3 regions of the Paenibacillus haidiansis genome follow, and region 2 is predicted to be linked to each of the others. Evidence: riboswitches for the same ligand, from Rfam matches in the RefSeq annotation. Region 2 holds a riboswitch; each other region holds the start of a gene.

Region 1 (4,172 bases), on a different contig from region 2:
GTACCCGCCCACGCTGACCGTAACCCATTGAAGGGCCTTGGAACCGGCATGGGCGATCTCAAGATTTTCCACGGCCGATCTGATTTTTTCCGCTACCTCGTATGTACCCCGGGCGTCAAGCCCGGACAGCAGTACGGCGAATTCCTCTCCCCCGTATCTGGCGGCGAACCCGAAGTATGGCCTGATTTCCTCCACAATCGTTTTGGCCACCGTCTTCAGCACATGATCCCCGCCCAAATGTCCGTAGTGATCGTTGTAGGCTTTAAAGCAATCCACATCCAGGATTAATAGCGACAGCGGCGTCCGTCTTGCCTCCGGCACGACTAATTCCCAGCCGATGATTTCATCGAATCGCCTGCGGTTCGGGATTTCCGTCAGCCCGTCCAGACTCGACAAACGCAGAAGCTCCTCGTTGGCGATCCGCAGCTTATTCCCCGAATCCAGCAGCTGCTGATGCTGATCGGCCAGTTTGATAAATAGCCGGCTTACTTCATTAACGACGGAGCAAAGCATGACGGAAGCCGCAATGACCGAATTGATCCTGGCCAAATACCAGCCCAGGCTGTAGCGCGCTCCCGCAAACAAGGTCAGCACGATATCGAACATCAGCGCGACCAGCGCGATCGAAATCCACAAATGCAGGACGTCTCTCCCCCGAAAACGGACCGCCATCATCAGCAGCGCCGTCATATTTATGACGGCCACCGCGAGGCCGGTACCCCAAGTGACCGCGTTCCGGTAATCATTCAGATCGATCATTTCGGGAAGGAGCTTATGCTCCGCCGTAGCCAGCTTGAACAGGCAGAAGACGAGCAGAAAAGTCGAAGACAATCCCACCGCCGCCAAAGCGGATATTTTGCTCTTGGATACCAGGGCCTGCGGAAAACGGGCGGCTGCAATCAAATAGAATATTATTCCCGCAGGATAACCGCTGTGCCAAAATACCCAAAGCCAGGCCGAGGTCTGTTGATTCGCGCCAAGCATCCCTTGTTCCGAAAACACGCCCGGAAAGGTTAAAATATGCAGCGCCGTGATCAGTCCCGTAAACAAATAAGTGCAGGACATGACCAGCAGGGACGGGACCCCGGAAGCGCGATATTGATTAAACAGGATAAAAGCGGTCAACAGATCGGCGAAAATGAACCATGAGATAAAAATCGGCAAAAAAGGCCCGAAGGATGGAAGGATTTTCGTTCCGAAGGGAAGGGCTGCCAGCGAAACCACGGTGATGATTATCGCAAGCAGGAGGGCGAATCTCCTCTGATTGCGGTTGGACGGGATATCAAGAATATGGGAGCCCGTCTTGAAAGGCCTTGGCCTATGGGAATGCCTGTCGGCGGCAAATTCTAAGTTGTTCATAATAATTCCAAGATAGTAGATTTTATAAAGTGATGCAATCCTTTTTGCCATGATAATTAAAATTTAATCTATTCACCGTTCCGTTGACTGTCGGCAATGGCTCTTTCAATGCGAAAAAGCCGCCCCAAAAGGAGCAGCTTCGGCTTCGTTTTCATATTCATCCGCAGGGCGATCCGGCGCCTGCAAGTTATTGATCCGCCTTCATCGGGTTGTTGTTGATAAGCTGCGGAAGCATCTTCATCCCCTTAACCATTTCAGAGGAACACAGCGGACATACCGGATTGTAATCGAACGAAAAGTTATCCCTCATCCATCCGTTGCAAACCTCGTTGACGCAGGACCAAATCGGTGTGTTCTCCTCGGGAATTTCTTCAATCGTCTTTTTGCGGTAGTTCATGATTACCTCCTGTCTTAAGATTAACATGCTCCATTTTTGCAAAAAAAAATCACATATTGAAAAAAGTTTCAATGTAATAATGACCCTCTTTTCAATACGTGAATATTCCTTCTTCCAATCATTAACTGTATATATTATACTCTTCCGGAAAATAAAACGCAAACCCGCCCTCGTTTGGCTGGACAGATTTCGGGCTCGGGGCTATAATGGCAATTGTAATCCGCAGTTTATAGTTCAGGGGAGCTGGAATCGGCCGGCTGAGATTGTGTCCCTCAAGATACTGACCCTTTAACCTGATCTGGGTAATGCCAGCGTAGGTAGAATGCTTGACATGGACTTTTTTTATTCGCCATGAACCTACGCGCCCCGATCCGGGGCGCTTTTTTTGTTTCCGGATGCCCTGGGGCGCTCGCAAAAAACTTCAGAATTTTCAGGAGCACCAAGAACGGACAACTGCGGAAATTGTCAGGCGCACCCGCGCCGCATTAAGGAGAGAATTTCTGTGAAAAAGCAAGCCAAACGAGCGCTGACCGCGCTTCTCGCCGTCCTGCTGCTGGCCGCCCTCGCCGCCTGCGGTCAAAACGGCGGCGCCAAGCCGGAAACGGGCGATACTTCGTCTTCCGGCAGCGGGCAATCCGCGCCATTGCGCGATGTGAAAGTTGTGCTCGACTGGAGCCCCAACACGAATCACACCGGCCTTTACGTGGCCAAGGATCAAGGGTTTTACGAGGCGGAGGGCCTCAACGTGGAGATTATGCTGCCGGGTTCCGGCGGTGCCGACGCCATGGTCGCCTCCGGAGAAGTCCCCTTCGGCGTGAGCTATCAGGAAGGCGTGACCCAGGGCCGGACCCAGGGCGTCCCGCTCGTCTCGATCGCGGCCGTCATCCAGCATAACACCTCCGGCTTTGCCGCCCCTGTGGACCGCGGAATTAAGACGCCCAAAGATTATGAAGGCAAAGCTTACGGCGGCTGGGGCTCGCCTGTGGAGGAAGCGATCCTGAAGTCGATTATGGATGGTGCCGGCGCCGATGTCGATAAAGTGAAGTTCGTCAACATGGGCGAGGCCGATTATTTCACGGCGGTGAAGCGGGACATCGACTTCGCCTGGATCTTCTACGCCTGGACGGGCATCGAGGCCGAGCTGCGCGGCGAGCCGCTGGACATGCAATATGTCAAAGATTATTCGGAGAAACTGGACTATTATACGCCGGTGATCGTCACGAACGAGAAAACGGCCGCAAGCGATCCCGAGCTGGTGAAAGCCTTCATGCGGGCAACCTCCAAAGGGTATGAATATGCGATCGACCATCCGGAGGAAGCGGCGGACATCCTGCTTAAGGCGGTCCCCGATCTCGACAAGGACCTCGTCGTGGCCAGCCAGAAATGGCTCAGCCCGAAATACCGCGACGATGCCGCCCGCTGGGGCGAGCAGAAACGCGAAGTATGGCAGAATTACTCCGACTGGATGTACGAGCGGAACTTGATCGAGAAGCCGCTGGATACCGACAGCGCGTTTACGAATGAATTTTTGCCCGAATGATTCGTTAAGTAGATATCTATCGAAAGGATGAATGACGATGCCAAACGCACTTCTTAGCATTCAAATTATACCGAAAACCCCGAACGGCGAGGACGTGATTCCTTATGTCGACCGGGCGATCGAAGTGATCCAGGCTTCCGGGGTCAAATATCAGGTGAACCCGCTGGAAACGACGATGGAAGGCGACCTGGAAGAACTGCTCGCGATCGTCAAGGAAATGAATGAAGCGGTGATGGAATTCGGCAGCACCGGAATCATCTCGCAGATCAAAATCTCCTATAATCCGAAAGGTGTCAGCATGGACAAGCTGACCGAGAAATACCGTCCATGAAGCTGACCCGCCTATGGAACAGCATATGGCCGCCCCTCGTGGCGGTCATCTTGTTTCTGATTATCTGGCAGGCGGCAACCCTGCTGTTCGACATCGACAAATGGATCCTTCCGAGCCCTGCCGATATCGCGAAGGAAGCGGCGGCCGGCGCCGCCGGCCTGTGGGAGCATACGCTGGCTACGCTCCGGCTTATCCTGCTCGGCTTTGCCATCGGCACGGCGGTAGGCCTTGCGGTCGCTTTCTCCCTGCATTATGTGCCGTTTCTGAAATCATCGCTCTATCCTTTGCTCATTCTCAGCCAAAACGTGCCTACGATCGCGCTGGCTCCCCTGCTGATGATCTGGTTCGGGTTCGGCATTCTGCCCAAGATCATCGTCATTACGCTGGTCTGCTTCTTCCCGGTGGCGGTGGCGGCAATGGACGGGCTTGCCCGCACGGACCGCGTCATGTTCGATTACATGCGGATGGCCGGGGCGTCCAAGGGGCAAATCTTCCGCAAGCTGGAGGTGCCGCACGCCTTGCCGTCCATTCTCTCCGGCGTGAAA
Region 2 (4,172 bases):
ATATAGATTAGAATTGCTATAAGAAACCGGTATTTCCAGAAAGGTGACGGTGAATGGCGGCTCTTAAAGAAATCGTGTTGCAATTGTTCTTTGCCCTGATGCCCTTTTTGTTGTTTAACGTCTTATACCGGGACAAGCCGCAAAATTATTCGCGGAAGTTCGTGCTCATTTCCGGCATGGCCAGTCTATTCCTTTCGATGACTTTCAGCGCCAGCGCGGTAAGCGGCTATTTGTACGATACCCGCAACGTCATTCTCTTTTTCGGCTTACTGTTCGGAGGGCTGGAGCAAGGTTTCATTCTTTTTTTGCTGATGGTACTGTACCGGTTGTATCTTGGCGGCGACGGGACAGGCGGAGCTCTGCTTACGATGGTCATCCTCTTTCCCGTTTCCTTGCTGCTGTGCAAGCTGTATCGGCGGAGCGTCCGGAAGCTGCCGGTGATCTTAGCGGCGGGCCTGCTTTTTTCCGTGATCACCCTCCTCGTCGTGTACTTATTCACCCCGCGAATTCTGGACATGAATCCGATGTTTCATCTGGTTGTCATTCCGGTCCAAAATATAATCGGTTGCTGGCTGCTGATTTCCTTATTCCAAAAAGCGGCCATGGACAAGGAACTGTTCATCGCCTACGGGCAGAAAGAAAAGACGGAGACGATCAGCCAAGTGGCGGCGTCCCTCGTACACGAGGTGCGTAACCCGCTTACGGCGGTGAAGGGCTTTTTGAAGCTGATCCGCGAGTCCGGGCTGGAACGGGATAAGGTTCAGCGATACATAGACATTTGCGAAAGCGAAATGGAGCGGGCGGAGCGCATCCTCTCCGAATATCTTGCCGTTTCAAAGCCGCCGAACGACCGGCAGGAACCGGTCGGCCCGATCGATTTGTCGCTTCAGCTGCGGATCTCCCTGGAGGTCATGCGCCCTTACGCCAACATGAACAATGTCGGTCTGGAAGGGCAAATGCCCGATGAACCCGTTTCGATTTTGGCCAATCCCGAGCGAATCAAGCAGGTATTCATCAATTTGATCAAAAACGCCATCGAGGCCTGTTCCGGCGTGCCGGGCGGACACGTCACGCTGGAATTGCGGGTGGAGCAGGATAAGGCCGTGCTGACCATCGAGGATAATGGGATCGGAATGACGAAGGAGCAAGCCGGGCGGCTCGGCTCCGCCTTTTACTCGACCAAAACGGGAGGCACCGGTCTCGGTCTGGCCTTCTGTTATCAAACCCTGCAGGCGATGGGCGGAACGATCGCTTTAAAGAGCGCTTACCGGGAAGGAACCCGGTTTACGATCCATTTGCCTTTATACCGGGAAAGGGATTAATTGCCGCCGGGTTGGCCTAAAAAAACATGCTCCGACATATCCATGGGATATAGAGGAGGGTGATACATATGGACAAGATCGTGCAGCGGTCCGTTGAGAGGTACTATCAATTGAAGCAAAGCCAGAAGGAACTGGAGCAGGAACTGGCGGAGCTGCGTCAAACCATTTTGGATTACTGCCGGGAGCGCGAGCTTCAGCATCTCGAACTCGCGGACCATAAGGTCAAGATCGTCCAGCAAAACCGCCGGGAATACGATGAGAACAAGCTGTTTGCCGCGCTGCCCGACCCGGAATTATGGCGCATGCTTTCCAGGCCGGATGCCGTCAAAATCGCTGGTTTGATCAAGCTGAAGGTCATTTCCGAGGAGAAGATCAAGGACACGTATACGCAAAAAAACGTCCAGCTGCTGCAAGTGGAAAGGAAGTAAGGCTGCGAAACGTTTGACAGATATGGTAAACCCAGGTACAGTAATAGACAAATGCATAGGTACATCCACTAGGGGAGCCGTAAGCGGCTGAGACAAGAGCGTATCTTGGACCCTTTGAACCTGATCTAGTTCGTACTAGCGTAGGAAAGTGGAGTCGGCCCAAACAATTGCCGATACGTTTCGTACGTATTGATCGTGGGTTAGGCCGCTCCCGTTTCCGGGGGCGGCCTTTTTGCGTTTGGAGAAGAGTCGGCTGTCCTCTATCATTTTCGGTTCGGGAAGTGAAAGGAGGTGATACGATATGAGTTTTACGGAGGAGCTTCGCCGCGAAACGGATCATGTGTTTCAAGCTATTTATGAGCATCCCTTTGTCCGGGGCATCGCGGCCGGAAAGCTCGGCGGCGGGCAGCTGATCCATTATGTCAAACAGGATTACGAGTACCTGAACGCATACATGCGGGTATACGGGATCGCGATCTCGAAAAGCGCGCGGCGCGAGCAAATCGCGATGTTTCAGGAACAGATCGCCTTTATATTGCATCGGGAGGTCCAGCCGCACCGCTGCTTCTGCGCCGCCGCCGGAGTGGATGAAGAACTGCTGCGGGGCCATCCCTTGGCGCCGTCCGCGCATCACTATATCCGGCACATGCTGACGGTGGCCCATGAAGGAACGCTGGGCGAGATCATGGCGGCGCTGCTGCCTTGCCCCTGGACATATTTGGAGATCGGCCGGAGGCTGCTTGACGAGGTGCGGCCGGATTCGTCCCATCCCTTCCATGAGTGGATCCTGTTTTACGGGCACGAGGCCGGGGACGCCACCGCAAAATTCCGCGCCATGCTCGATGCCTGGGCTGAGGAGGCGGGTGAAGCGGAACGCGGGCGAATGAAGCAGCATTTTATGCACAGTTGCCAGTTGGAGTATTTATTCTGGGATATGGCCTACAAGTTGGAGGAATGGCCGGTTTCACCGGCGGCTGCGGCCTTGTGAGTCCGTCACCGTTTACGGGAACACCGCTAAATCATGGAAGAGAGGTTGAACTTTGATGAGCCTATTGGAAAAAGAATTATCCCGCCTGCTTACACAGGTGCAAAAGAACAGACCGCTTGTCCACAATATGACCAATTCGGTGGTCACGAATTTCACGGCCAACGGCCTGTATGCGCTTGGCGCGTCGCCGGTGATGGCATACGCGCCGGAGGAGGTCGCCGATATGGCCGCCGTCGCGGGGGCGGTGGTGCTGAACATCGGCACGCTGACCGCCGAGCTCGTCGAGGCGATGATTATCGCCGGACGGTCGGCGAACGCACACGGCGTGCCGGTGCTGCTCGACCCGGTCGGAGCGGGCGCGACCCGGTTCCGCACGGAGTCCGCGCTGCGGATCATGCGCGAGGTGAACGTCTCGCTGCTGAGGGGCAACGCGGCCGAGATCGCCAATCTCGTCGGCGAAGCCCGCGAGATCAAGGGGGTGGACGTCGGGGACAGCGAGAGCGGCGGCAACGCCCCGCTGGCGATGCGGGCCGCGCGGGAGCTGGGCACGGTCGTCGCGATCACCGGCCGCGAGGACGCGATCGCGGACGGCGAACGGTGCCGGATCATCAGTGGCGGGGACGCGCTGTTGACCCAGGTGACCGGCACCGGCTGCCTGCTGACGAGCGTGCTGGGCGCGTTCGCGGCGGTCGAGCGGGACACGCTGCTGGCCGGTACGGCCGGGCTGGCCTTTTACGGCGCGGCGGCCGCCCGCGCCGCCGAGCGGACGGCCGCCTTCGGGCCGGGCAGCTTCCAGACCGCCTTCCTGGATGAGCTCGCGAAGCTGCATCCGCATTCGCTGAAGGGCTACGCCGCCGTCCGGGAAGCCGCGGGCTCCGGTGCCAAAGCCGGAATGGGCACAGGTACGGGGACTCCGCGATGAGCGGCCGCCGCATTCCCAAGGCGCTGACGGTCGCCGGCTCGGACAGCGGCGGCGGAGCGGGCATCCAGGCCGACCTCAAAACGTTTCAGGAGCTGGGCGTGTTCGGCATGTCGGCCATTACGGCCGTCACAGTGCAGAACACGTTCGGGGTCGGCGGCGTATATCCGCTGCCGCCGGAAGCCGCGGCGGAGCAAATCCGGGCGGTGGGCGAAGATCTCGGCGTCGATGCCCTGAAGACGGGGATGCTGTTTGACGCCGGCGTGATCCGTGCCGTCGCCGCCGAGATCCGCAGCTTCGGCTGGGAGCGGGTCGTCGTCGACCCGGTGATGATCGCCAAAGGCGGCGCGGAGCTGCTGCGGCGGGAAGCGGTGCTCGCCTTGAAGCAGGAGCTGCTTCCCTTGGCCTTGATCATTACCCCGAATATCCCCGAGGCGGAGGTGCTCGCCGGGATGAGCATCCGCTCGATGCGGGACCGCCGGGAAGCGGCGAGGATCATCGGCGCGATGGGACCG
Region 3 (4,172 bases), on a different contig from region 2:
AGGTCGTATCCCCTTTGCCGAACAGGATCATCGTGGACGAGGAAGAGACAAACAGCAGTCCGAAAGACAGTACGATCAACAGCACCTTCCATAAAGCGTATCCGCTTAGCCAAAACAACAGCAGCGTGAATAGCGCCGCCTGATAAAACATAAAATCGATCCGGTGCGTAAATAAGCCGACGAAAAAGAGCAGGACGACATAAACCAGTTTGCACACCGGATTGGCGCGGTGCATCCAGGTCCGGGCGGAAGGCGCTAACACGGAGTTCATACCGTCACCCGCTCCGCATCCTCTTGCCGGCCCTCGGGAATCACCGCTCCGGTTAATGGTTCGGCATGGTATTCACCGGTCCCGTAATCGGTCAATACCCCATTGCGGACTTCCCATCTACGGGTCGCCGCCGTCTCGGCGATCTTCTCTTCATGCGTCACCATGATGATCGCGATTCCTTTGCGCCTCAGTTCCTGGCAGAAGCGGAGAATCGCAAAGGTGTTTACCGCATCCTGCCCGAATGTCGGCTCGTCAAGCAGCAGCACGGGCTTATCCATTACCGCCGCCCCCGCAACGCTTAGCCTGCGCTTTTGTCCAAGCGATAATTGATAGGGATGGCGTTGCCCCAGTCCAGCCAATCCAAACTCGTATAGCGCCTTTTCCGCCCGCCGGCAGGCCTCATCCGCCGGTACGCCGGCTTCGATCATAGAAAAAGCGATCTCTTTGATCACCTCGTTTTCCACAAACTGAAATTCGGGGTTTTGAAAGACGAAGCCGATGCGGTCCGCCGCGAATCTCACCCGTCGTTTTCGGGAGCCGCTTCCGGATATCCTTTGTCCGCACAAGGTGTACTCCCCTTTGGACGGCAGCAGCCCGATCAGGCTCAGCAGCAGCGAGCTTTTGCCCGCCCCGTTCGGGCCGGTGACCGCGACGAAATCCCCGGGAAACAACGCGGCCCGCTCCGCGCGGATCACTTCCTTTCCTTGTCGGAAGCCCTGAAATTCGGACAGTTCGATCAGCGGAGCGGCGTCCGTCCGTCTTCCCGTCATTTCCGGGCGATTCCGTCCCTCCCACACCCCGGGATGCCAGATCCCGTAAGCTTCAATCTCCTTGCGACAACGGGAAAACAGCTCCGCGGGCGCTCCTTGGCCCAACAGTTGTCCGGACGGACCGATCAGGGCAACTCTGTCGACCAATCCCAATTCCAGCAGCTCTTCAATCCGGTGCTCCACGATGATTAGCGTCCGTTGACCGGCGATCTGCCGTACCGCTTGCCATATTTGCCGCCGTCCCTCCGGATCGAGCAGGGCGGACGGCTCGTCAAGCAGCAGAACGTCCGGGTCCAACAGTAAAATGGAGGCCAAAGCCAGCCGCTGCTTCATCCCTTGGGACAAGGAGTCAATCAGAACATGGATTTCATTAAAATCGAGGCCGACCTGCCGGAGTGCCTCACGCATCCGGGGGAGCATCTCTTCCCGCGGAACATTCCGGTTTTCCAGGACAAAAGCCAGTTCCTCATCCACATAAGGCATGCAAAACTGGGTATCCGGATCCTGAAACAGAATGCCCCGGGAGGGGGGGATGATTTGTCCCGAGCATTTCATCGGCACCTCGACAACCCCAGGGATAACGCCGGCCAGTACCTGCAGCAGCGTCGATTTGCCGCACCCGCTCGGCCCGAGCAATAACAGCTTTTCCCCGCGTTCTACCGAAAAAGAAAAATCCTTGAAGATAAAATCGCACTCGCCCGGAAATTTGAGCCGCAAATTTTGAACCGCGGCCGCGGCTTCGCCGGTATAAATTGAGCTTTCCATCGGTCAATCGTCCAGCGCCGCATAATCTTTGGCGGCGACGGGACGGAGCAAATGGGTAACCCCGGTCGCTTCCACCGCTTTCGCCAGCGCGGCGGCCAAATAGCCGGCAATGAGCGCGGAGCTGACGGCGCGCATGACGTATTTCGCGATGAGCAGCCAGGATTCGTAGTCGGCCACATAGCCGTAATAAATATCCGGGATCAAGGAGCCGGCCGCGGCTCCGATTCCCGCCAAAGCGGCCACCGAACCGGAAAATTTGCGATAACGGAACAAAGCGAATACCAGTTCCGCGCCCAATCCTTGCAATACGCTGTATAGCACGAGCTGGATCCCCCACTCGCTCCCGAACAAAATTTCCACATGGGCCGCCGCCACCTCGGCAATGAGGGCGACCCCCGGTTTGCGGATCAGCAGAAACACGAGCGTCGGGGCAATGAACCACATCCCGTAGACGAGTTCATCCGCTTGGGGAAAGAGCGGGGAGAACAGATTATAGACGGAACTCCAGAAATGATAAATTACGCCGAGCACGATGGATACCAGCACGGTTACCAGCAAATCGCTTAGTTTCAGCCCTCTTCTTCGATCATTTAATCCTTTTGCTTGCTTCGGTTGATTGGTAGATTGCTCCATAACGCCTCTCTCCTTTTGACAACTATTTTGGGGACGCAACAAAAAACCGGCTGAACAAGGTCAGCCGGTTACTAGGTCCACGGGAAGCATGCATGAAAAAATCAGGCAAATTCCGGACGAAAGATTCTCTACGCTGGCATTATCCAGTTCAGATTCACGGTCCGCAGCGGAGTATGCTGCCATCTCAGCCTGATTCGCTCAAGCCCCCGTATCCCCATATGCGATTGAATTAAATATACCTAGTTCTTACCAAATAGGCAAGTATAAATTAGAAAAAAGATAATCGTTTAGTGAGTCACCATCGGTCGGAAATCGTCCCGGCTGGAACGGTCCGCTTCATAAAATACGACATCCCCGTCCATCAAGGACAATTTCCGGCCATACGGATCCGTGACCTGACGGGCATATCCCTCCATGTCAACCCACTGGTTTACGAGCGGCGCTTCAATGTACTGCAAATAAGGACTACCCGTATTTCCGTTACGAATCGTTTCAATGTTGAAATTGACGACGATAAATCCATCCTTCAAAAATATATCCGATTTGTCGGACAACCCGTTATGCGTGCGGCCGTATTCGGCCACATTGCTGCCCGCCTTCACCGCGTACAAATCGGCGGGAAGGCTGTACTCCCCGTACCATTTTTGTACCGCAGCGTTGGCCCTTGCAGTGTTAACCCCGCTAGGAATATCGTACTTCGGACCGATTAGGGTACGGATGCGCGCGTTTAACTCCATCAGGCTTAAGCTGCCCACCGGCGTTTTTTGCCGGGTCATTTTTTGTACATAAGTCCGGACGAACTGAGTCCGTCCGATCCCCGCCACCTGATCGAAAGTGTAATCGTGATCGTATTTATACAGCGCGGTATCGGTCAGTTCCTCCAAAGGAACGTTCCGCAGCCGGTCGTTCAAGATGACATAACGCTTTACCTCGTCCCGCGAGGAGCCGATTTTGACATAGCTGCGGTTCCCCGCCTGGTAGTATAAATCGACTTTTGTCCGCGAACCGTCCTTGGCGCTTACAAAATAAAACGACGGCGTGATCCGGATCGAGTCCCCCGGCCCGAACATATTGCCTTTGGTCTTCAGGTCGAACTTGAAATGGTAGCCGGTCTTGAGCACGGCGTTTTTGTACAAGGGATGGCTCCCGGGACGGATCGGCAGCGTAAATAAGGGCGAATTCCCCCGAGGCCTGCCGTCGATGCCGTTTAGTCCCGTCCAGTAGGACGCTCCGGTAGGTTCCGCCGACCCGGTCACAGTGCGGAAAACCGTCTCCCAGTTGTAATCGGCGATATCCGTCACCCGAAAATCGTATACCCGTCCGATGACATCGACCGGAACGGTGTCATAGGCGATATGATGAGAAAGATTCGTGTTCGCATGAGTTTGATTCGTAGCGCCGGAAGGCGCATTTTCCGCAAATGTCCGAAACTCCACATCATAGTATCCTTCATCCACCCACACAGGCAAGTAAAACGTCGTTTCTTCTTCATGCACCGGGATCGTTATCCAGGTATTCGCAAAATAATAGGTTTCCTTGTCTTCGGTGTACACATCGAATGGAAAGCGAACCTGTTTTTCTTTAATATATTTGGCATAGTCCCGATCCCCGTAACCTAAAATATTGCGATGCTGGCCGGACGTTGGCATGAAAATCTGAAAGGACCTGTCAAGGATCAATGCCCGTCGGTTATAATCAGGCTCGGTTTTTTGATTATGCTCTCGATCGTCGGA

Evidence for each region. A riboswitch is a leader RNA that binds a small molecule or an ion and turns the genes downstream of it on or off. The one in region 2 is predicted to bind thiamine pyrophosphate.
Region 1: it holds a riboswitch for thiamine pyrophosphate, as region 2 does, so the genes downstream of both, V3851_RS10785 (ABC transporter substrate-binding protein) here and tenA (thiaminase II) in region 2, are expected to answer to the same signal.
Region 3: it holds a riboswitch for thiamine pyrophosphate, as region 2 does, so the genes downstream of both, V3851_RS18995 (ECF transporter S component) here and tenA (thiaminase II) in region 2, are expected to answer to the same signal.

The regions. Positions count from the first base shown of each region.
Region 1 is NZ_JAZHPZ010000004.1:250,528-254,699, forward strand. It holds gene V3851_RS10775 (sensor domain-containing diguanylate cyclase) at 1-1,359, opposite strand, end outside; gene V3851_RS10780 (cold-shock protein) at 1,547-1,756, opposite strand; TPP riboswitch at 1,983-2,093, shown strand; gene V3851_RS10785 (ABC transporter substrate-binding protein) at 2,259-3,296, shown strand; gene V3851_RS10790 (MTH1187 family thiamine-binding protein) at 3,334-3,627, shown strand; gene V3851_RS10795 (ABC transporter permease) at 3,624-4,172, shown strand, end outside.
Region 2 is NZ_JAZHPZ010000009.1:155,729-159,900, reverse strand. It holds gene V3851_RS17855 (HAMP domain-containing sensor histidine kinase) at 54-1,322, shown strand; gene V3851_RS17850 (hypothetical protein) at 1,391-1,750, shown strand; TPP riboswitch at 1,811-1,914, shown strand; gene tenA (thiaminase II) at 2,052-2,738, shown strand; gene thiM (hydroxyethylthiazole kinase) at 2,794-3,660, shown strand; gene thiD (bifunctional hydroxymethylpyrimidine kinase/phosphomethylpyrimidine kinase) at 3,657-4,172, shown strand, end outside.
Region 3 is NZ_JAZHPZ010000011.1:43,822-47,993, reverse strand. It holds gene V3851_RS19005 (energy-coupling factor transporter transmembrane component T family protein) at 1-271, opposite strand, end outside; gene V3851_RS19000 (ABC transporter ATP-binding protein) at 268-1,806, opposite strand; gene V3851_RS18995 (ECF transporter S component) at 1,810-2,439, opposite strand; TPP riboswitch at 2,548-2,659, opposite strand; gene V3851_RS18990 (DUF5704 domain-containing protein) at 2,727-4,172, opposite strand, start outside.